2 regions of the Gracilibacillus salinarum genome follow, and region 2 is predicted to be linked to the other one. Evidence: predicted binding sites of a transcription regulator. Region 2 holds the regulator's gene; the other holds the start of a gene.
The links. The regulator LexA, encoded in region 2, represses DNA repair genes until DNA is damaged. The targets are predictions, from matches to a motif close to CGAACATATGTTCG.
Positions count from the first base shown of each region.

Region 1: the regulator LexA is predicted to act here: its motif matches at 2,009-2,022, upstream of MUN87_RS02665 (YolD-like family protein).

Region 1 covers NZ_CP095071.1:530,908-543,624, reverse strand. Annotated here, with positions in the region: gene tatA (twin-arginine translocase TatA/TatE family subunit) at 99-284, shown strand; gene tatA (twin-arginine translocase TatA/TatE family subunit) at 306-479, shown strand; gene tatC (twin-arginine translocase subunit TatC) at 606-1,361, shown strand; gene MUN87_RS02670 (YozE family protein) at 1,380-1,601, shown strand; gene MUN87_RS02665 (YolD-like family protein) at 1,619-1,951, opposite strand; gene MUN87_RS02660 (exonuclease SbcCD subunit D) at 2,066-3,223, shown strand; gene MUN87_RS02655 (AAA family ATPase) at 3,225-6,332, shown strand; gene vrrA (VrrA/YqfQ family protein) at 6,598-7,125, shown strand; gene msrB (peptide-methionine (R)-S-oxide reductase MsrB) at 7,214-8,176, shown strand; gene MUN87_RS02640 (AbrB family transcriptional regulator) at 8,225-9,259, shown strand; gene MUN87_RS02635 (DUF6501 family protein) at 9,346-9,549, shown strand; gene MUN87_RS02630 (histidine phosphatase family protein) at 9,647-10,216, shown strand; gene MUN87_RS02625 (ferredoxin family protein) at 10,331-10,570, shown strand; gene MUN87_RS02620 (acylphosphatase) at 10,684-10,968, opposite strand; gene MUN87_RS02615 (FAD-dependent oxidoreductase) at 12,005-12,717, shown strand, end outside.
Region 2 covers NZ_CP095071.1:404,300-417,016, forward strand. Annotated here, with positions in the region: gene MUN87_RS02035 (endonuclease I family protein) at 557-1,462, opposite strand; gene MUN87_RS02040 (S8 family peptidase) at 1,562-2,554, opposite strand; gene lexA (transcriptional repressor LexA) at 2,863-3,483, opposite strand; gene MUN87_RS02050 (YneB family resolvase-like protein) at 3,748-4,410, shown strand; gene MUN87_RS02055 (DUF896 domain-containing protein) at 4,516-4,737, shown strand; gene tkt (transketolase) at 4,922-6,922, shown strand; gene MUN87_RS02065 (YneF family protein) at 7,137-7,361, shown strand; gene MUN87_RS02070 (cytochrome c biogenesis CcdA family protein) at 7,459-8,163, shown strand; gene MUN87_RS02075 (Na(+)/H(+) antiporter subunit B) at 8,191-8,616, shown strand; gene MUN87_RS02080 (DUF2621 family protein) at 8,649-9,140, opposite strand; gene MUN87_RS02085 (ATP-binding protein) at 9,321-10,418, shown strand; gene acnA (aconitate hydratase AcnA) at 10,599-12,717, shown strand, end outside.

The sequences.
Region 1 (12,717 bases), 130 kb from region 2:
GTGATAAGATAAGAAATAAAGTGAGGCTGCCATCAATAAAGGATTTATGGTGAGACATTAAAGATATTTAGATCTTGATAGTAAAGGGGCGCGTATTTATGCTATCTCAAATTGGCTTTCCTGGACTGATATTGATCCTGATTATTGCTTTAATCATTTTCGGACCTAAGAAATTACCCGAAATCGGTAAAGCAACAGGGGACACGTTACGGGAATTCAAAAAATCAGCACGTGATTTGACAGATGATGAGAAAGAACAGAATGATACGGATACAACGAAGTAATCCTATAATGAGGTGAACGACATGTTATCTAATATTGGCTTTCCTGGGCTAATTTTAATATTAATCATTGCCTTAGTTATTTTTGGACCTTCTAAATTACCGGAAATCGGTAAAGCAGTGGGCAGTTCACTGCGGGAATTCAAGAAGGCAACGAATGATATCATGAATGATGACAAGGACAAATCAGAAAAATAAGAACAGCATGGTACAAACGTGGCCGGAATGTTTCGGTTACTTACATAGGAAACGTAGAATCCCTGTTTCTTTTTTGAAACAGGGATTGCCTTTGGTACACTGTCTGACGATGAAGGGACGTTGAAAATGGAGGAAGATAAATCATTACCAAATGAAAAAGAGATGGGTTATCTCGAACACTTTGCCGAATTACGAAATCGTTTATTATGGACAGCCTTTATTTTTATATTATTTTTTATCGGCGGGTTGTACTTTGTAGATGATATTCGTAATTTCTTCCTGAATGATATAGACATAACACTCAATCTCATCTCACCTGAAGAAATTATTTGGGTTATCTTTATGATTGCCTTTATTGTGGCACTTGCTGGAACATTACCTTTTCTTTGCATCCAAATATGGTTTTTTGTCAGGCCTGGTTTAACGAAGCGTGAGCAACAACTTTCGTTAATTTATATTCCAGTTGTATTTCTATTATTTTTAGCAGGACTTGCATTCGGCTACTATATTTTTATCAAACTGATCTTACCATTTGTTCTGTCGTTAAATGATGGAATGTTTGAAACGATGTTTACAGTCGAGAATTATTTCCGTTTTATTTTTCGAGTGACCTTACCATTTGCTGTATTCTTTGAAGTACCGGTAATCACGATGTTTCTAACGAGTTTAGGGATCGTTACACCTCAATTCTTATCAAAAACAAGAAAATACGGCTATTTCATTTTGGTTATTATCGGTACGATGATTTCGCCACCAGATTTTATTTTGCAAATCGTTGTGGCCATTCCGCTAATTATCCTTTATGAAATCAGTATCATGTTATCAAGAATGGTTTATCGAAAAAAACAAGACAAACATCGTGAATTCATGGAAAATGAATAAAGAGGATGGGCGAATACAATGAAATCTTTTTATCACTTTATGATGCGTTATCGGGGAAATAAACAATTAGATGATGCTAGAAAATTAGCAGACTGGATGTTTTATGAACATGATTTTCCAAAGCATTCTGCTGATTATGATGATATTAGCCGTTATTTGGAATGGCACACACCATTTCCTGAGGCGATCTCAGCATTTGACCGTCTCTGGGATAGTTATATAGAAGAAGAAAAGCCATGAGGTGATGCTCATGGCTTTTACTTATGTCGAAAGCGAAGAGAAACGATCTGATTTAACTGTAATTTTTGCTTTATCTGCTTCGTTGTTAGCAGGTCCAACTTTCTGTTTGTTACATCTGCTTTTGTAATCGTACCTGTAACCGATTTGTTCATGCTATTATCGACATAGTCTATTTCAATTTCAGCGGATGTGTGCATGGCTTCCTGAATGGTATGCTCCATCTCTGCCAAGTCCGCTTCATTTAATATGGAAGGATCTACCGAATCTTCCTCAGCAAAAAAATCTTGCAACATCTTTACGTGCTCCGGTAACATTAAAGATGCCCATTTTATATTACCTCGATCATTCATCAATGTCATCACCTCAGTATCAGTTTACACAAACAGATGTTCTATTTCAATAGACTTCGATCATTTGTTCGTGTATAATAACAAGTAAAATATGGAAAGGATGGTGCGTGTTAGGTGAAAATTATTCATACAGCAGATTGGCATTTAGGCAAAATCGTTCATGGTTTACATATGACAGAGGACCAGGGAGAGGTGTTAAGAGAGCTTATCACTATTTTGGAGAAAGAAAAGCCTGATCTTCTGATTATAGCAGGAGACTTATATGATCGTGCTGTACCTCCGCGCGAAGCAGTAGATATATTAAACGCATTCTTAACGAAGGTATCCGTTGAATTAGAGATACCGATTGTAGCGATCTCAGGGAATCATGACAGCCCAGACCGTCTTGGATTTGGTGCGAGCTTATTTCGTTCCAGACAATTATATGTAGCGACCAGGATTGAAGATATTTTTCACCCTGTTCATTTACAGGACACTGATGGTGATGTGTATGTCCATATGGTCCCATATGTCGAGCCAGAGCAAGTAAAAGCATATTTCCAGGATGACACCATCCAAACGCATCAAGCTGCTATGGAATGTATTATTGCTCAATTGAAAGAAAAGATGACAGAGCACCCGGACGCACGCCATCTACTAGTTGGCCATGCATTTATCGCAGGAGGGATGGAGTCAGAATCGGAAGAAAGATTGACCATGATTGGAGGGACTCCCTATATTGACGCAAGCCTCTTTGATGCATTCGATTACGTAGCATTAGGGCACTTACACCAGCCACAAAAAATCAAAAGTGAGTATATCCGTTACAGTGGGTCGCTAATGAAATATTCTTTTTCTGAAGCCAATCATCGTAAATCCGTTACCTTGCTCGAACTAACAAATGAGGACAAGCAATTATCGACCATCCCATTACACGCGCCAAGAGATTTACGTGTGCTGGAAGGCTATTTTCAGGATCTGCTAGATGGAAAAATTGCAGAGCCGACAGAAGATTATGTGCAGATACGCTTACTGGATGACGGACAAATTATGGATCCAGTCACAAAGCTCCGTAAGCTCTATCCGAATATTCTCCGTTTAGAGCGGAAGAATTCTTATGTTCATCAATCTTTAAAAGAACTGCAGTCCATTAAAGAGAAGCAAGAAATGACGCATGAGCAATTATTTGCTGCCTTTTATAAAGAAATCAAGAAAACAGAACTGTCTGAAGAACGTGAAACATATATAAAACAAGTCATTCATCAAGTCATGACGGACGAAAGGGGGAAATAAGATGCGCGCATTACAATTAGAAATGACAGCATTCGGTCCTTATCGCGAGAAACAGTATATCGACTTTACAGAACTGGGTGCTGAACCAATTTTTTTAATAACAGGTCCTACCGGTGCAGGAAAGACGACGATCTTTGACGCTATCTGTTTCGGTTTATATGGCAGAGCAAGCGGTGCTGATCGAGATCAGGAAGCATTTCGCAGCCATTTTGCAGAAGTTGCTGATCAAACGAACGTTCGTTTCACCTTCTTATTACACGGAAAGAAGTATCAGGTAACAAGAAGTCCCAAACAATTGAAACCAAAGTCCAGAGGAGAAGGGTACACAGAAGAAGTAGCAAGTGCCAGCTTATATATGTACAATCAGCAGGACGAATGGGAGTTACTGGTATCCAAAATTAAAGATGTGAATGAAACACTGGAACAGATGATCGGATTAGATTATGAACAATTTAAGAAAATGATCATGATTCCACAAGGAGAATTCCGTAAGTTAATTTCTGAAAATAGTAAAGAGCGGGAGGAAGTATTGCAGAAAATTTTCCGCACTTATCTTTACCGCAATATTACAGAAAAATTAAAAGAAGCATCTGCCGAATTAAAAGAGCAAATAAACAAATTACAATGGCAGCACCAGCAAGAATTGGACAAACTTCCAGAAGGCACCGTTGATGAGCAATCAGCAAGCAAGACGAAGGAACAATTAGAAGACCACCTTCTTGCAACGGATAAACAGATAGAAAATGGTAACCACCAATTAGAACAAATGACAGAGGAATTAACAAAGCTGCAGGAAAAATACTATCAGCAAAAACAATTAGTAGACTATTTTACCGAATATGAACAATTGCAGCTTAAACAAAAGCGATTAGCCGAAATAGAACCTGAAATAAAACAAAGAACAGAAAGACTGGAATTAGCGAAGACCGCGGATAAGATAAAACCAGTTGAAACATTATTACAAACACGAAAACAAGAATGGCAGCAACAATTGAATGCACTAACCACTGTTAAGCAGCAATTAGACACAAATCAGTCTCGGTATACACAAATCAAAGAATCCTATCAGCAGGAACAAAAAAACGAGCCAGAGCGGGAATCATTACAATTTCAGTTGAAAGAGCAACAACAACTGTTGGGCAAAATGGATGAATTCGAAACCATTTCTCAAAAACGTCATAAGCTTGATCAACAGCGACAACAGATAACGCAAGAACTAACCGATTCCGAGAAAAAAGTTGCAGAACTTGAAAAACTGAGAGATGAAAATTACCGTCTAAAAGATGCGATACATGAGACATCAGCAGGATTGCAAAAAATAGAGCATCAATTAGAACGGAATGTCCGTCAAGCTCAGGAAATACAAGAGTTAAAGACTGAGTATCAGCAGCTGCAACTTTTAAGAAAAGATTATCAGCAATATCAGCGTGTACAGCAAAAATTACAGGAGAAGGTTAATGAACAGACCACCCATTGTAATCAATTGGAACAAGAACGAAAAGATCACATTGCCAGTGATCTAGCTGCATCTTTAGCGGCTGGAGAGGCCTGTCCGGTTTGCGGATCACAGCACCACCCATCACCAGCCGCTAATAGTCAGCAAGAAATTTCGGAAGAACAACTGGAGATTGAGAAGAAACAGTTAACAGATGTGCAGAACCAGGCGAACGATATGCAAATGAAACTATTGCAAATAAAGGAACAAGGCGAGGGAAAACGCCAAATTGTGAATCGTTTGTTAAGTACGATCGGAGCAGAAACAACACAAGAAATAACGCAGGCAGAATTGCAGAAACTCGAACAACAAATAATGGAAGATCTGCGCGACAGGAGACAAGCTCACAAGCAAGCATATGCAACGTGGCAGCAGCAACAGCAGAAGGAGAAACAGATGTCCAGTAGATTAGCAGATTATACGCAGATCAAGCAAAATACTGTCGACCTTCAAAATAAGCAGAAACAGTTAGAGAGCGATTATCAACAAGTTCATGCTAAATACGCTCAACTATTGGAGCAATTACCCCATGATATTAACTCAGCTAAAGCATTTAAACAGCAAGTGAAACAGTTAGAAGAAACCTTACAAAGTATGCAGAGCAAGTGGAAACAAGTACAAGCGGACTATGAACAAGCATTAGCAGATAAACATAAACAAGAGACCAAATATAACGAGGCGGTTGCTTATAATCAGCAATTAGAAGAGAAATACAAAGAACAGCAGTCCGTTTGGCAGCAAACGCTAGCAGACTATCATTTTGATAACGAAGCAAGCTATAAAGAAGCTTTACTTGCAACAGATAAACAACTACAAATGGAGCAAGACATAAACCATTTTTATGAACAAAAGAATGTACAGGCAAATCGGCTAAATAGCTTGGAAGAATGGATCCGTGAGCGTGAAAAACCAGACCTTGAAGTTATACGTGAACAAATGGCGACAATGCAACTGCAAAAGGATGAACATTCCAAGCATATGCAGTCCATTGAATTGTATCGGAACCAGCTTATTGATATCATTCGGAGAACGAATAAACTGACAGCGGAAATGGAAGGATTGAATAAGGATTATTATCATATCGGGGAATTAGCGGATCTTGCTAGAGGAGATAATACAGCAAGATTATCATTTGAACGATTTGTATTGTCGACTTTCCTAGACGAAATTCTGTTGCAAGCGAATATAAGGCTAGATAAGATGTCCGATCACCGTTATCAGTTAATTCGAAGTGAAGAATTAGCAAAACGAGGAGCGCAGAGCGGATTGGATCTCGAAGTGCTCGACCATTATACAGGTAAAAAGAGATCGGTCAAGACTTTATCGGGTGGGGAAGGCTTTAAAGCATCTCTGAGCTTAGCATTAGGTATGGCAGATATTGTTCAATCCTATGCAGGCGGCGTTCAGTTGGATACATTATTCATTGATGAGGGATTTGGAACATTAGACGAAATATCACTTGAGCAAGCAATTGCCTGCTTGAAAGACTTGCAACGTGATCACCGCGTTATTGGCGTCATTTCCCATGTAGCGCAATTAAAAGAGGAAATTAAGGCGAAACTAATTGTCGAATCCTCACCGGAAGGCTCCACTGCAAGTTTTAAAATCGACTAATATCATGTTTTTTCATAGCCTAACAACGGTTCATCGTGTATATATTGTCAAAACATGCGCTTGCCCAGGAAATAGTGTGCTCACCAATTAATCTGTTTTTATACACGAGAGGTAAAAGAGACTTGATCATCATCAAGTCTCTTTTGTTGTTGTGTTTGGATAGCATCCATTGCAACATATCTCGAAAAAATGATCACAGCCTATAACAAGATGATGATAGTCACATATACTGTATTACGAAATGATATCGAAAAGGAGGATGTTTATGTTTCGTCCACCAAACCAACCACCGCAATTTCCTATGCAACAAATGCCACCAGGTGGCGGTGGCTATTTTCCTGGATTTCAATCAAGAGGACCAATGCCGCCGATGCCTAATCAAGTTAATAACCCAAGCGGATTACAAGGCCTGTTACAACGTTTCTTGCCTTCCCAAGCGTCATCTGCATCACAAATCTCCAACTTGGCATCAAATGCAGGAGCTGGCAGCGGGAGTAATTTAATGGGAACATTAAATAATGTACAGCAAGTATTGAAAGTGGCTCAACAAGCAACACCTTTAATAAAAGAATACGGACCTATGATCAAAAATGCCCCGAAACTTATCAATATGATGAAAGCACTAAGCGAAATTAATGATGATGAAGATGAAGAATCAACAGATTTAGCGGTTGATACCCAAGCGGATGAAGATGATGAACTTGATATCACCGGATCAAGAGATGAACGCAGACAATCAAATGCGAACAGAAAGCGAACAACAGCAAAATCACAACCAAAGTTATTTATTTAAATAACGATAGGCTTAAAACAGACCACTTGCATTTTTAAGATTCTAGGAGCAAAATGAAAGTAGAATCGATCGAACAGGAGGCTTTAACATGGCAGAGAAATCAAGTGAAAAAGCAATTTTTGCAGGTGGCTGTTTTTGGTGTATGGTGCAGCCATTTGATGAACAACCGGGAATTCTGCAAGTTGTTTCTGGTTATACAGGAGGAGACAAGCCCAATCCAACATACGAAGAAGTTTGCACAAATACAACAGGTCATCGTGAAGCAGTCGAGATTACGTATGATCCCAACATATATTCTTATCAGAAGCTGTTAGAACTTTTCTGGCAACAGATAGATCCCACAGATCCTGGCGGTCAATTTAATGATCGTGGTGAATCTTACAAGACGGCGATTTATTATACCAATGAAAAACAAAAAGAACTAGCGGAACAATCAAAACAAGCATTAGAAGCAAGTGGCAAATTTAATCAGCCAATTGTGACAGATATTCTGCCAGCCAAACCATTCTACCCAGCAGAGGAAAAGCATCAGGATTACTACAAAAAACAAAACTTTCACTATCAGCTTTATAAAAAAGGGTCAGGACGAGCGGATTTTATCAAAAAGCACTGGGGCAAACATTATTCCAAAGATGAATTAAAAAAAATTCTATCACCAGTTCAATATCATGTAACGCAAGAAAATGGAACAGAGCGTCCATTTCAGAATGAGTACTGGAATAACGAGCAGGAAGGGCTATATGTTGATGTTGTAAGTGGTGAACCATTATTCTCCTCAAAGGATCAATACGATGCAGGTTGTGGTTGGCCAAGCTTTACTAAACCGTTAAATCGCCATTCGATTAACGAGAATATGGATACTTCCCATGGCATGCGTAGAATAGAAGTAAGAAGTGACCATGCAGATTCACATCTGGGGCACGTATTTGATGATGGTCCAATGGATAAAGGTGGTATGCGGTATTGTATTAATTCTGCAGCATTGCGGTTTATACCGAAAGATCAATTAAAGAACGAGGGACTGGAAGAGTTCCTGCCATTATTCGAATAGCTTCCCGTGTACCGACGGGGAGTTTTCTTTACTAGAAGGTTGATAATATTGTACAAACAACTTATCTCATTATTGATCATGTATTTACTAGCATTTCTTGGAGCAGTCCTATTGTATTTCGCGCACATCCCATTGCCGTGGATACTAGGACCGTTACTGATTATTTTCATTTATAACACTGTCACCCCGATAACATTAAGCCAGAATAAGTGGTTATTAAATATCAGTTTCCTATTCACCGGCTGTCAAATAGGTGCTACGTTCACGACAGAAACATTAGAAGAAGTAATTCCTTATTTCATCCCTTTCTTTATTATTACCGTTTTACTAATTTATGCATGCATGAAAAGCGGTGAAATACTAGCTAATTATGCCGGTATTAGCAAAACAACAGGTGTTTTAGGGAGCATACCAGGCGGATTGTCCGTAATGGTTGAAATGAGTGATTCACTAAAAGCAAATACAGGTCTTGTTGCAATCTTTCATACGATCCGCTTGATGGCAGTCTTAATGATTGTCCCTTTATTAGCATCATTCATGTTCACGCATACGGACTCAGCAGCTATGACATCTGAGCGATTAGCATTTAACGGTTGGACTGCGTTACTCTATGGTGTTCTGTTTGTTTTAGCCTACATATTGCGTCTCAAAATACCAGCACCGTTCGTACTTGTACCGATGTTAGTCATCGCTTGCTTCAAAGTCAGTGGTGTTGAGGTAGGAGATGTCCCGGTTAGTTTATATCATTTTGCACAAGTATCGATTGGTATCCACTTAGGGCTGTCCATTTCCATGACCGATATAAAAAAAGCGGGCAATTTTTCTTGGATCTTCTTTCTATTTACTTGTGTGATTATTGTGCTATCCGTTGGGTTAGGTTATGTTTTCGCAGCGATGTCTAATTTAAGCTTTGCAACAGCAATGCTTAGTCTGGCACCAGGAGGGTTAGTGGAAATGGCCATTACCGCAGGGGAGGTTAACGCAGATCCTGCCATCGTAGGCTCCTTGCAGCTGGTTCGATTGCTGTTTATTATTTTGATTCTTCCAGTTGCTTTAAAAAAATGGACCAGACTCGATAGTTGACCATAAAAATATTATGTAAACTAGAAATAAATACCTTGTATAAGCTGTCATAAATCGTTATGATAGGAAAGAAGGAGGGGGTAATTATGATACATAAGAATTGGGAAAACAACCCAACTATTAAACAGCTAAAATGTGTGCATACCAATGCAAAAAAATATAAAGTAAACTCCGTACTAACAGAAGGTAATGTGTATGACGTAAAAAATGAAACAGACGAATTTTATTTCGTGATTGATAATACAAATAGAATCGCTGGTTTTAAAAAAGACTATTTCGAAACGGTTTAAACATGTTTAGAACCGGGAAAACATGGGAAATAATATAAGATAGGCTGATAGACCTAAAATCTCTACGCTTTTAACGATTCTCCATAGGAGTGATAAAATGAAAAGAATTCTTCTAATTCGACACTGTCATGCTGAAGGACAGCATAGAGACTCTCCACTTTCAAAAAGGGGCATTCAACAAGCCTACGAGTTAGCCAGAAAGTTGGAGCAGCTCAGCTATCCTATTGACAGAATCATTACCAGTCCGTATATGCGGGCAAATGAAACAATCAGACCGTTTGCAGCAAGACAGCAAATAGAGGTAGAAACAGATGAGCGCTTAAAGGAAAGATTATTAAGTGAACAGCCTGTTGATGATTGGATTGATATTTTGGAAGAGTCTTTTGAGAATTTCCATTTTAAATTGCCAGGTGGAGAATCTTCTAATGATGCATTTAAACGGGCAGATCAAGTGTTAGAGGAATGTTTGCAGGATCCGTTAAATGAAACGATTATCGTTGTAACACATGGAAACTTATTAGCATTAATGCTGCAAAAGTTCCATGTAGATTTTGGTTTTCATGAATGGAAGACACTTACTAATCCTGATGTGTTTTTAATTCAGAGAATTGGGGGAGAATATATTTCAGAACGGATTTGGGAAGATTCTGAGTCCTATCACTACTGAAATATACCTTGAATTCTCTATCAAATCAGCTATAATGGTATTCGTGCATTTAAAAATATGATAGAATGTTTTGTATAGAGACATAACGATTAATCGTTAAAGGAGGGGACCATCTTGGCATTTGTTATTACGTCACCTTGTGAAGAAGAAAAAGCAGGGGAATGTGTAGAAGTTTGTCCAGTAGATTGTATAGAAGAAGGAAAAGATATGTTTTATATCGATCCGGACATTTGCATCGATTGTGGTGCATGTGAAGCGGTGTGTCCAGTAGAAGCAATCTACATGGAAGACGAAGTACCTGATGAAGAGAATGAATACATCGCATTAAACCGAAAATTCTTCGAAGAAAAATAAGCATAACTTGACATGCTCCTCGTCTGATAGCGAGTGCAGAAGTTTTACTTATAATTTCTTAACGTATAAACAAAAACCGCTATGATAAAATAGCGGTTTTTTTAGTACGTCATTTAGTACTTAATTTCGAATTTATTAAATTTATCAGATACATTCTCTTCCGTAATTTCTAGATTTTTCACTTTAGCAAAGGTTGATGGGCCTTTTCGAATTTGATCTAAAAAAGCCTCTATATCGTTATCTTCCCCTTGTGCCTTAATCACAACCGATCCATCTTCCTTATTTTGTACAGAACCGACTGTATTATGCTCTGCAGCAGCCTGCTGGGCAAAAAATCGGAATCCTACACCTTGAACTCTACCTGATACAATGACATGAATCTGTCTCAACTTGATCACCTCTTATCCTTCATAGTAACATCGCCCATTTTCATTTTCAAAAGTTTGCTATCATACGATTTTTATGCATTTAGTTACAATTAAGTCATTATTCCTAGCAATAAATGATATGTGGTCACATACCTATAGTAGAGGACAGTGGTGAAAGCAAATAACAATTGGAGTGGGGAAGATGGGATGGAAAAAACACCTTATTTTATTAATACCATTCGTTATATCCGGATTAATTCTAATCTATGCGATACCACGAAGCGACAGTCAATATACACTGCTAACCGCCATAATTCTCTGGATAATTTATTACGGATGGATTTATAAGAACAAAGGCGCAAGCGCCCGTTTAGAGACGTAGTGAGTGGAGCGAATCAACTGAGATAAAGGAATCACGGTGAGCTTGCGAATCGATGATGACTATATCGTAGGGCGAAGTCGCCTAGTCTCTGGGCGCTGGAGCCGGACGTGGCCGTTTCTGTCAGCGAACATCATTTAGCCTAAAATTTATACTTTCTTGACTTACAAGAAAACCTGGGCATAATCCGCCAGGTCCTATTTGATTTAGATTTTATATAACTACCTATATTATGGATTATGTTAACAAAGAATGTATTGCAAAACAGTCATTTTGAAATATGTTATCTGCGGTGCAAAGCTCCGGAAATATGCTCCGCGTCCTGTGGGCACGGGAGTCTCCGCATATTTCTTACGCTTAAGGGAAGTGCTACAACGCACGGAACAGCAAAAAGCAGTGGTTCTAGGCATTTTTCAATAACTATTATTTATGCATACGATCAATATAGCTCTACCAAAAATTGTAGAGCCTCAATTCTAGCGTAGGCCAACCACGGAGACTCCCGCGAGATTATGCAGGCGCTGAGGCTAAGATAATCCACATTATAAGAATCTACCTTCCAAATTGCTAAAATTTTATGCTTTCCTACTGCAGAATAAAAAAGAACATGATAACACCTGATCAAGTGTGATAATCTCTTCTAATTTTGGTAATGCTACAACTATGAAGAAAAAAGGAAGGGATCTTATGCATACTTCAATTTGGTTAGACACAGAAATAAAGCCATTCCAGCCATTACACGATAGTCTACAAACGGATGTAACGATTATTGGTGGCGGGATTACTGGCGTTTTAACAGCTTATCATTTAGCAAAACAAGGGGTCAAAGTCGTACTTTTGGAACGAGACCGTCTTTCTCAATCTACCACTGGCCATACAACGGCAAAAATAACGGCACAGCATGATCTCATCTATGATGAATTAATTCAGCATTTTGGTGAAGAAAATGCATCTCTATACTACCAAAGTCAAAAAGAGGCGATGGCATTTTATCATAAAACAATAAAAATGTTTCAGATAAACTGTCACTATCAGCAAGAGCATGCTTATTTATATACGAATCAGCCAAACAATCGGGAGAAATTGGAAAAAGAAAGTGAGGCCTATCAGAAATTAGCAATCGAAGGGACCTTAGTTGATCAAATTCCTTTTTCATTTCCACATTTAAAAGCACTTCGTATGAATACCCAAGCACAGTTTGATCCGAGAACTTTCTTGAAAACGATTGTAGCAGAAATTGAAAAATACCAAGGACATATCTATGAACGAACAACTGCTGTGGACATTGACTATCAATCTAATACGATTGTAAGAACTGCAAGAGGACATAATATTATAACAGACAACGTAGTCGTAGCAACTCAATTTCCATTCTACGAAGGAAAAGCATTCTACAGTAC
Region 2 (12,717 bases):
TCAATAATTTAAAATGCTAATTTATCAAGCATTTAATATAAATATACCGAGTTTCTTCCTATTAAAATGTAGTCCGTACGCAAGTACACCCTTGGGAAAGAGAACAATATATCCAGTCTTATTAATAAGCAGAAACCCTTGGCACTGTTGGTGTCGGGGTTTTTCTATTTATATATCTTAATCTTTTACCATAAAATGATTTATCTATCCATATTTGAAAAACTTAGCATTCTTGTTTTATAAGCTTAAAGTCTATAAGTACAGTCATAGAAGTAATCATGCCGAACAAGAAAATGAGTACTTATAATATGGTTTATGTTAGCTGCTTAGTGATAATTTTGAAATGATTCATGTGCTGGAATACCGCTTCGGCCAACCACTCCGTGCCCGCAGGACGCGGAGCCTATTTCCGGAGCTTTGCTAAGCAGATAATCTATATCAAAATTACCATTTTGCCATACTGCCTTTGTTAACGCAAAATAGGATCGTTCTCCTACGAGAACGATCTTATTACATGTTAAAAATGTAGAGAAAGCGAGAAGGCTTTTAACGTGTGTTAAGGACAATCTCTACCTAGCTTAAAATTAATTTTGTCCGCGTATTCTGGAAAATCAATAAGTGGATTTCTATTCTTCTGAATATGGTAGATTTCTTTGTTACGGTGTTTTTCGTAAATGGATACTTCGAAAGTTTGATGCCAGTTTAGCAGGGTGTCAATATCCTTATCGTTGTATTGACTAACTATCCCAGGATATCTAATTAAGAAGTATAATGTCGCTCTGGCAACCACACCTTTTCCGCTTTCAGGTTCAAACTTTTCTTCATCGTATTTTCCGCATTGTGTTTTTATTGTTTCAATATTCATCTCTGGTGTGTAGTCCTCGAAATCTACATAAGGGTAATTAGATCTGGTCGAGTTACATGTTTTATCGCATGTGAAAAGATGATGCAGATCACCTCTCATTGGATTATCTTCATCAAACCATGACTGAGGAACAACATGTTCACAATTAAACATGTTTTGGCGTTCAATTTTAGCTACTGTTTTTATCCAAGTATTATCATCTTTCGTTTTATTGCTTGCCAAATTTTGAAACGCTTGTTTTCTAATTTGTACTGCTTCATGATCTTCTTTTATGGTTTGTTCAGGATCTTTGTGGTTTCCTGAATAGATACTTTTCAGGTTGCCATCCAAATGAAGGTCGACTGTTGAATAAAGGTAGTCGCGTGTTTCGGAATTATAGGGTAGTTGGTTTTCATGTGTGCTTGTCGTTAAATGGTTTAGTTGCTCATATAAGTTGGGGGAGTTTTTTTTATCAAAGTTAATGTGCTGGTAATATGCCTTGATAAGACGTAAATCTTCTTCTTTGTCATAGTATTCGTTTGTATTTTTATTTTTGTTTTGATTAACCTTTAATTTCATTAGCGTGTGACTTAATTTTTCACTTTCCAATTTGTTCATGATTTTCCCCTTTCTTTATGACATAAGAAATGGATAGAAAGGTAGGTGCTAGCATCCTACCGGAACTGATGTTACCATTGTTGCTTGGAAAATGATTGTTTAATTCTTTGAAGTTCTATTTGTTTCCTTTACATGGGGAGCATTGATTCTATCTAATTGGTCAACTAGATTCAGCATAAGAAAGCCATTACCCTCGGCACTTTTTTGAAATGCAAGTGGAAGGGTACGTCTGATAAGTTGAGCATATACCTCTGATTCAATAACAGATCTTTGGAATTCTTTTTCGCTTAAATTAATGATTAATGCGAGTGCACCTGCTACATGTGGAGCGGCCATAGACGTTCCTGATAATTTAGCAAATTTACTATCTAAATAAGTAGATAATATATCTACTCCTGGCGCTATAAGATCTACCTCGTTATTCGTATTCGAAAAGGGAGCAAGCTCTAAGTCTAAGTTAACAGCACCTACACTAATGACTTCGTTATAAGCTCCTGGATAAGCATATTCTGGAGTTTCCTGATTTCCATCCCCTTCATTACCTGAAGCGACAACGACAGATACATCATGATTTATTGCGTTTTGAATGGCTTCATGCATCTCAGGGATATCATTCGGTCCACCTAAAGACATGGAGATGACCCTTGCACGTTCATTATTTGGTCCACGCCAATCAACTGCATAGTTAATTGCGTTAATAATCCATTCGTATTCCCCTGAACCTTCGCCCGATAAAGCCTTTAGACTTAATATTTTAGCTTTTGGCGCAACGCCTACAACCCCATTGCCATTAAGGCTTGCTGCAATAGTTCCGGATACGTGTGTTCCATGCCCGTTATTGTCTTCAAAGTTGTCTTGGTCTCCACTATAGTCACTTGTGAAATTTCGTCCGCCAATAATTTGCTCCTTAAAGTCTGGATGATCCGATTCAATTCCGGTGTCTATCACCGCAACGACGATATCTTCTCCTTCAAAACCTTTCTCCCATAAGGCGGGAGCCTGTACTAGTTGAACGCCTTCAGGGGTCTCATTTTTGGAATCCTCAATCGATTGAATCGTATAAGGAATTAAGTGAACCTTGTTTTGTACCATATTTTATTCACTCCTCTAAAGTTTACCCTCTCTCTATACAGTATGTGATTAGGTTGAAAAAGTTTACTAGATTTACTGAAATTAAGATAGTTGTCATAAATGGAGTAAGTAAGCTGTGATGTGGAAATAGTTGATGTGTCGGCATCCAATGTCTGGAATTGAAAGAAGGTTTTGCTACTTATATTACCTATTTCACTAGGCTTCAAACCAATAAAAGAAAAAAATATAAATTTTAACAAAAAAGAGTAGAAGGATTATTTTGAGTAGGAAAGCCCTCGGCATTTTCACCAAAGGCTTTTTTGAATCTATTATAAGCTGCGGTACAAGCCAACTACTCTACCAAGAATGCTGACATTATCGTAGATTAACGCATCCATTGTCGCGTTCTCAGGCTGCAGTCGAATATGATCCTTTTCCTTGAAGAAACGTTTTACCGTTGCTTCACTTTCATCTGTCATGGCTACAACGATATCGCCGTTTTCAGCTGTATTCTGCTGTTTGACAATGACTTTGTCTCCATTGAGAATACCTGCTTCAATCATACTGTCCCCTTCAATAATCAATACAAACAACTGTTCGCTTGCGTGCATTTCGTTATGTGGAATAGGGATGTATTCTTCAATATTTTCTACTGCTGTAATCGGAAGTCCTGCTGTTACCTTACCGATTACGGGAGCAAAGGTAGCTTCTGTCTTAGGAATTTCTAAATCGCCATCTTGTGGCAATACTTCTATTGCTCTTGGTTTCGTAGGGTCTCGGCGAATGTATCCTTTCTTCTCTAATCGCGCTAGATGTCCATGTACCGTTGAGCTTGATGCTAGACCGACTGCCTCTCCAATCTCGCGAACAGAGGGTGGATATCCTTTTAACTCTACTTGTTCTTTAATATAAGCTAAAATCTCCTCTTGTCGCTTTGATAGATTTGTCATATTTCAATCTCCTAACACGTAGTATTTATTAATCAAAGTATAGCATATATGATATAGCATTACAAACATTCGTTCGAAAAAAAGAGTTGACATGAACACCTGTTCGTGTATAATGAAGGTACGAACAAAGGTTCTGGGAGGGATGCAAGTTGTTAAAAAATATATCGAAAGTTGACATTTTTTATTTGGTAGCATTTATACTAGGAATTGCATTTTTTTATTTTTCAGCAGTAACAAACTTGTAGAATTGTAGGTGTACGTATTATGTCCAAAGCCATTATTTATTGTCGGGTAAGTACAAATAAAGACTCACAAGAAACCTCACTGAAACGGCAACAGGAAGAGTTGCGATATTTTGCATCCCGATATGAGATGGAGATCGTACAAGTAATAGAAGAGAAGCAGAGTGGGTATGAAATCGAAAGAGAAGGCATTTTTGCTATGCTGGAGGCCTTTCAAAGCAGCTCAGCAGATACGTTACTCATTCAGGATGAAACGAGATTAGGGCGAGGGAATACGAAGATCGCCTTACTGCACCAGCTTCAACGGTTAGATGTGTCCATTTATTGTTTAGCGCAGAATGGTGAATTACAACTGTCAGAAGGGGATTCAATGGTGTTGCAAATCGTCTCGATTGTGGAAGAATACCAACGCAAATTACATAACGCCAAAATAAAACGGGGCATGAGAAAAGCTGTTGATAACGGATTTAATCCAGCGGAGAACCTGTCCAATCAACACCTTGCGAAAGGAAGAGAACGCAAACAATTTCCGATCGAAGAAGTGAAACGGCTGAAGCGAAATAATCTGACCTTTCAAGAAATTGCATCTATCCTGCGAGGAATGGGATACAATGTGTCGAAAGCAACGGTCCATCGGCGTTATCAGGAATATCAATCACTTGAAAAGTCTATCAAGGAAGATTAAAATAGAGAGAGGGTATACAAGTTATGTATACTCTTTTTTCGTGGTAAAATACATGCATGCATGTTTGAATAAAAATGATGGAAAAGAAATCGAGGTGTAAATAGTATGCTTTCCCAAGATAAAATAGCTCGTATAAATGAGTTGTCGAAAAAATCTAAATCAGAAGGTTTAACAGAAGAAGAAAAAAAAGAACAAAAGGATTTACGAGAGGCATATTTAAAAAATGTAAGAAAATCTTTTAAAAACCAACTAAAAGGAATGACGGTAGTTGATCCGAATGGTGATGACGTTACTCCAGAAAAATTAAAGCAGTTAAAGAAGAAGTAACGGTAACTTCTTCTTTAACTACTTGTAAAATAGTGACCATACAAGTTGAATTTCATTAAAAAAAACTGATAATTCTAACGAAAATTAAAGTGTTTTAACTTTAATATACTTGTCATATAGCGTATTTCGTTATAGGATTATAGATGTGCGTACATATTTTTTGGATATTGAAAGGGGAAAAATCATGTCAAACCAAACTGAACAATTGTCTATTAATTCAATTAGAACATTGTCGATAGACGCAATTGAACAAGCAAATTCCGGACACCCGGGCTTACCAATGGGTGCTGCTCCAATGGCATACACACTTTGGACCGAGCATATGAACCATAACCCAAAAAGTTCTAAATGGTTTAACAGAGACCGTTTCGTTCTTTCTGCAGGTCACGGTTCGATGTTACTTTATAGCTTACTTCATTTATCTGGTTATGATGTAACGATCGAAGACCTTAAAGGATTCCGCCAATGGGATTCAAGAACTCCAGGACACCCGGAAGTTCATCATACAGATGGTGTAGAAGCAACGACCGGACCATTAGGACAAGGTATTGCTATGAGTGTTGGTATGGCAATGGCCGAGAAACATCTATCAGCTAAATACAACAAAGATAACTATAACATGGTAGATCATCACACTTATGCAATTGTTAGTGACGGTGATTTAATGGAAGGTGTTTCTCATGAGACTGCATCATTAGCAGGTCATCTGAAGCTTGGCAAACTTATTGCATTATACGATTCAAACGATATTTCTTTAGATGGTGAATTGAATAAATCATTCTCGGAAAATGTCGAAGATCGTTTCAAAGCATACGGCTGGCAAGTAATTCGTGTGGAAGATGGTAATGATACGAAAGCGATCTCTAATGCGATTGCTGAAGCAAAACAAAATACAGATCAGCCGACTTTAATCGAAGTGAAGACCGTAATTGGCTATGGTTCTCCAAACAAATCAGGATCTGCAGCTTCACACGGTGCAGCACTAGGTGCGGAAGAAGTTGCCTTAACAAAAGAATTCTATAGCTGGGAACACGAAGCATTCCATGTACCAGAAGAAGTTTACCAAGATTTCCAAACAAAAATTGTTGACAATGGTAAAGAGAAAGAGCAGAAATGGAACGAACTATTCGACGCTTATAAAAATGCGCATCCTGAATTAGCTACAGAATTAGATGACGCGATCAATAAGAGATTACCTGAAGGTTGGGAAAAAGAATTACCAGTATATGAAGCTGGAAAAGATGAAGCGGCAACACGTGCTACATCAGGTGAAGTGTTAAATGCTATTGCCAAATCAGTTCCAACTTTATTCGGTGGTAGTGCCGATTTAGCAGGCTCTAACAAAACAAACTTGAAAGATGCTGGAGATTTCTCTGCGGCAACACCAGAAAACCGTAATATTTGGTTCGGTGTACGCGAATTCGCGATGGCGGCAGCGTTAAATGGTATGGCGCTACATGGCGGATTAAAAGTGTTCGGTGGTACATTCTTTGTATTTAGTGACTACCTGCGTCCGGCTGTTCGTTTATCAGCCATCCAAAACCTACCTGTAACGTATGTATTAACACACGATTCCATTGCTGTCGGAGAAGATGGACCAACTCACGAACCGGTTGAACAATTAGCCGCTTTCCGTGCGATGCCAAATCTTTCCGTTATCCGTCCAGCAGACGGAAACGAAGTGCAGGCTGCATGGAGACTAGCGATTGAATCAACATCCCAGCCGACCGCATTAGTCTTAACTCGTCAAAACTTGCCAACACTAGATGGTACTGCTGAAAAAGCATACGAAGGTGTGAAAAAAGGTGGATATGTTGTAAGTCCAGCTTCTAAAGAAACACCGGATGCCATTCTTGTAGCGACAGGTTCTGAAGTTCAGCTAGCTGTAAAAGCACAAAAACAATTGAAAGAAGAAGGAAAAGACGTAAGTGTTGTCAGCATTCCTTCATGGGATCGCTTTGATAAGCAGGATGCTACTTACAAAGAATCTGTATTACCAAGTGCAGTATCGAAACGTGTTGCAGTCGAAATGGCTTCATCATTAGGCTGGGAGCGTTATGTAGGTATCGAAGGTAAGATTATTTCAATCGATCGCTTTGGTGCGTCTGCAAATGGAAATAAAATTATTGAAGAATATGGCTTCACTGTAGAGAATGTTGTCAATCACGTGAACGAATTATTCTAATTATTGAAGCGAAATGGGACGATGGAGCTGATCCTCGTCCCATTTTTTATCAGGTAGCTTTTAGGCACTTGATGTTTTTTTAATAGTAAGTCCCGGAAATATAGCATAACAATTGATTGAACCAATGTTTACATAAACGTGAAACAAGTGCTTGTATTATTAGATAGTTTTTACTATACTGTATAAGAGATATGTTGAAGGAGGAAACTAGCGAATGAGTACAATCTGGGTCGTATTGATTGCGATTGCTTGTCTGATTGCTGGGGTAGCGTTAGGCTTTTTTATCGCAAGAAAATACATGATGAACTATTTAAAGAAAAACCCACCTATTAACGAACAAATGTTGCGTACAATGATGATGCAGATGGGACAAAAACCGTCACAAAAGAAAATTAAACAAATGATGCGTTCAATGAACAATCAGATGGATAATAAATAAACACGCATTGTAACATAATTGTCGAATTAGAATCCTTGCTTCATTTAAGCAAGGGTTTTATTATATTTATAGGGAGATAGAGGATTGGGGGGAGAGATTGAGTGAAGTAAATATTTTTATTGCCTTTGGAGCAGGGTTTTTATCTTTTATTTCACCCTGTGTATTACCACTTTATCCAGCATTTTTATCTTATATTACTGGCATGAGTGTAAATGATATTAAAGAAGAAAAAGCTATGTTCAATTATAAAAGCGTTTTACATACTTTATTCTTTTTAATTGGCTTTTCAAGTGTATTTATCCTGCTCGGTTTCACGACAAGTTTCGTCGGGGAATTTCTGACAAGATGGGATGATCTGATTCGACAGGTTGGTGCCATTTTAATTGTATTCTTTGGGCTGGTAATTGTTGGCGCATTAAATTTTGATTTCTTAATGAAAGAGAGAAAATTTCATTTTAAAAACAGACCTGCAGGATTTTTCGGTTCCTATATTATCGGGATGGCATTCTCGTTAGGGTGGACACCTTGTACTGGTCCAATTTTAATGGCAGTGATTTCACTCGCAGCAACTGATACAGAATTAGGGATGATCTTAATGTCCGCTTATTCACTCGGTTTTGCAATTCCATTCTTTATTCTTGCCTTCTTTATTGGTAAAATGAAATGGATACGCCAAAATGGCCCGAAGCTTGTAAAAATAGGTGGATCTGTGATGATATTCATGGGATTCTTTTTGTTCTTTGATCTTATGACAAAATTAACATCCTTTCTGTCCGGGTTTTTCGGTTTTCAAGGCTTTTAGTATTATGCGTTCAGCTGGAGGTGTAGTATGGCAGAGAAAAATGATTTGATTTTTAGAACAATGACTGTGTTAATTTCATTTATCTTATTTGGATTTGCAGTCAATTTATTTTTGGCAGGACATAATGCGCCAGGCGGAGGTTTCCTTGGTGGGTTAATGACTTCTGCTGCTATTGTGCTGATGTACATGGCATATGGTGAGCGTGCGGTTAATAAAGTGTTGCCTTTTAATTATCGTACGGTGTTAGCAATCGGCTTAATAATAGCAATTGCAACAGCTGTCGGTTCCTTCTTATTTGGAGAGCCTTTTTTAAGTCAAACATTTGGGTATTTCCACTTCCCGATTTTCGGTGAAATGGAATTAGCCACTGCTCTCTTTTTTGATTTGGGAGTGTATTTGACGGTAATTGGGGTTGCTATGACCATTGTACTGACAATATCAAGTGATCGTTAATTTTTACGCAGCAAAGACACGTAATCAGGTGATTAACGTGTCTTTGCTGCGTATTTTTTGTTTTGGTAATCTTCAGGGGAGTATTGAAAAAACTGCTCGTATGGGGTGACGTCAATTTCTTTTTCTTTCAGTTTTTTTCGTAAAAATTTATGGTCTCTTTTTGGTGTTGCCATGATATACCCTTGTATAAGGGTTTCCTGCGTAATTGCATGCTCCTTTTTTTCCAAAGCAATCTGACCAATCTTGCCAGCAATTTTTTGTCTCGCGACATCGCGGAACAATTCCGGTACTGGAGCTACTAATTCCTCGAGAAATTTCTTTTCGGGATCTTTCCATAAATGAATAGATTGGTCAATATAATGTTGTTGCCAATCCAGATCTGATTTTCCATCATCTTTAGGTAAACTCTTTAAAAACTTACGAAACATAAAATAACCGCCTATGGCAATTAAGCCTAGCAAAACAAAGGTCCATAATACGATAAACGACATGAATTCAAAAGACAACTTGTCCTCACCTACCATTTTTTATTCTTGATCTTAAGAATGACATTTTAATTTTTTTGAAAATATAGTAATATAACATTGAATCGTATATTCAGTCATGATTATCTAAATTTCTCATATAATTTACTAGATCGTTGATATTATAGCATGTTTAGACTTTTTTAGAAAACGATTTTGAAATTGTTAGGGGGGAGAACCTTGCTTAATTTCGCTGACCAGCCGGATGGTAGGAGTGTAAGTGATGAAACGGAGCAAACGATCATGCTTGCAGACTTGCCTAAGCCAATTCTTAATAAATTAGAAACAACCGGATTTGATTTTATCTGTATTAGTGATTACGCTGGGAAAATAAATTATATTACAAGTTCGATTGAAAAGGTGTTAGGTTTTCAAAAATCGCAATTAATGGGGAAATCAGTATTTCGTTATATTATGAGAGAAGATCAAAAATATTTACGAACCTATTTAGATATAACCACCTCACAAGAACAAAAATTTTTCATACATATTCGAAATCAGATTGGCAGATTTATCATATTTGAAATGGAATTACAAATGATGGAGTGGCATGGAGAAAAGAAAATTCTAGCTTTAGCGAAAGATATTTCTGACAAAAAGCAAGCGGAAGAGATGTTAATAAGATCTGAGAAGATGTCGATTGCTGGCCAATTAGCAGCAGGTATCGCTCATGAAATCAGAAACCCTCTAACTTCTTTGAAAGGCTTTGTCCAGCTGTTACAAGGTGGTATCACGAGTAAAGAGGAATATTATAAGATAATGATTGAAGAAATAGACAAAATAAATGCCATTACTTCTGAATTATTATTTATCTCCAAACCAATGACTGACGATAAAAATAATGAGAATGTGAATGAACTGTTGCATGATGTCATGACATTGCTTCGTACACAAGCAAATTTATACGATATCGATCTAGTATTAGAAGCAGAGCGTGATTGCTTGGTTCTTTGTGACCGTTCACAAATCAAGCAGGTCTTTATTAATCTGATTAAGAATGCAATTGAAGAAATGACAGATGGTGGGATGATCCATGTCTTAGTAGAACTCCGAGAAAAAGAATGCATGATCGCGATTAAAGATCAAGGACCTGGCATACCGAAGCACTTGATCCATAAACTAAAAGAGCCGTTTTTTACAACGAAGAAAAACGGGACTGGTCTGGGCTTAATGATCTCTAATCAAATTATTGATAACCATCATGGTCGATTAGAAATTGAATCAGAAAAAGGACATGGAAGCACATTTAAAATTTTCTTACCTACAGATGAAAAGTAAAAATGTCTAATAAAAGTCCTTATTGATTTATTGCTATTATTTCATTTTTTTGTTGTGAAACATTTTACTTATAAACCGATTTCATTTAAAATAGTATGGTGCGTACTATGTTACATAGTATTTTAGAGATATGAGAGATTGTATTTCGGTCTAACATTTTTGAAGGGGGTAACGCTAGGAATGACTAATCAGAATCCATTTCAAGCAAAAAAGCAATTTGATCTGAACGGGAAAACGTATAATTATTACCAGCTAAAAGCATTAGAAGAAGCAGGGATTGGTAATATCGATCGCTTACCTTTTTCGATTCGTGTTTTACTAGAATCGTTAATTCGTCAGCATGATGGACATGTTATTAAGGATGAGCATGTAAAGAGTTTAGCAAACTGGGGGAAAGAAAAAGGGGAAGATGTACCTTTTAAACCTTCACGAGTTATTTTACAGGATTTTACCGGTGTACCTGCAGTTGTAGACCTTGCTTCTTTACGTAAAGCAATGGTAGATATGGGTGGTTCACCTGATAAGATTAATCCGGAAGTACCAGTGGATCTAGTAATTGACCACTCCGTACAAGTTGATGAATATGGTACGAAAAATGCGTTGCAGGCAAATATGGAGTTAGAATTTGAACGTAATGCAGAACGTTATGAATTTTTAAATTGGGCTCAGAAAGCATTCAATAATTATCGTGCTGTTCCACCTGCAACTGGTATCGTACACCAGGTAAACTTGGAGTACATCGCAAATGTTGTGCACGCTATTGATAATGGACAAGGTGAGCTAGACGCATTTCCAGATACATTAGTCGGTACAGATTCTCATACAACCATGATCAATGGTCTTGGTGTTTTAGGCTGGGGTGTCGGCGGTATCGAAGCGGAAGCTGGAATGCTAGGACAACCTTCTTATTTCCCAGCACCAGAAGTAATTGGTGTCAAATTTACTGGAAGCTTCCCTAATGGAACAACAGCGACAGATTTAGCATTAAAAGTAACGCAAGTGCTTCGTGAGAAAAAAGTAGTTGGTAAATTTGTTGAATTCTTCGGACCTGGGCTTGAAGATATGCCGTTAGCAGACCGTGCCACTATTTCCAATATGGCTCCGGAATACGGTGCAACTTGTGGTTTCTTCCCAGTTGACGCAGAGGCATTGAACTACCTTCGTTTAACAGGTAGAAACGAAGAGCAAATCGCATTGGTTGAGAAATATTGTAAAGAGAATAGTTTATGGTATTCTTCCGATCAGCCAGATGCGGATTTCACTGAACTTGTAGAAATTGACCTTTCTGAACTGGAACCGAACTTGTCAGGACCGAAACGTCCTCAAGATTTAATTCCATTATCTGATATGCAGCAATCATTTAATAAAGCAATTACAGCTCCAGCAGGTAATCAAGGATTCGGTCTGGATGCTTCTGAATTTGATAAAGAAGTAGAAATCGATCATCCAAACGGTCGCAAATCTGTTATGAAAACAGGTGCTGTTGCCATTGCAGCCATTACTTCATGTACGAATACTTCTAACCCTTACGTTATGTTAGGTGCAGGGTTACTTGCGAAAAATGCTGTCGAAAAAGGACTCGAAGTTCCTGAATATGTGAAGACATCACTAGCTCCAGGGTCAAAAGTTGTAACTGGTTATCTAGAAGATTCTGGTTTGATGCCATATCTTGATCAATTAGGGTTTAACTTGGTTGGTTATGGTTGTACAACTTGTATCGGTAACTCTGGTCCATTGCGTGAAGAAATTGAGAAAGCCATTGCAGACAGTGACTTAACAGTTTCTTCCGTATTATCAGGAAACCGTAACTTCGAAGGTCGTATTCATCCATTAGTGAAAGCTAACTACTTAGCTTCACCTCCTTTAGTAGTAGCATATGCACTAGCAGGAACGGTTGACATTGATCTGAAAAACGATGCTATCGGTCAAGATAAAGATGGCAATGATGTATTCTTTAATGACATTTGGCCATCTATGGATGATGTTCGTGACCAAGTGAATAAAGTAGTAACACCAGAAATTTTCCGTAAAGAATATGAGAATGTATTTGAGTCTAATGAAAAATGGAATGCTATTGAAACGACTGACGAACCATTGTATTCCTGGAATGATGACTCTACTTATATTCAGAACCCGCCGTTCTTTGAAGGACTTTCCAAGAATGCAGGTAAGGTAGAAGCATTGTCTGGTATGCGTGCAATTGGTAAGTTTGCAGATTCTGTTACTACGGACCACATTTCACCAGCAGGTGCGATCGCAAAAGACATGCCTGCAGGTAAGTATTTGCAAGGTAAGAATG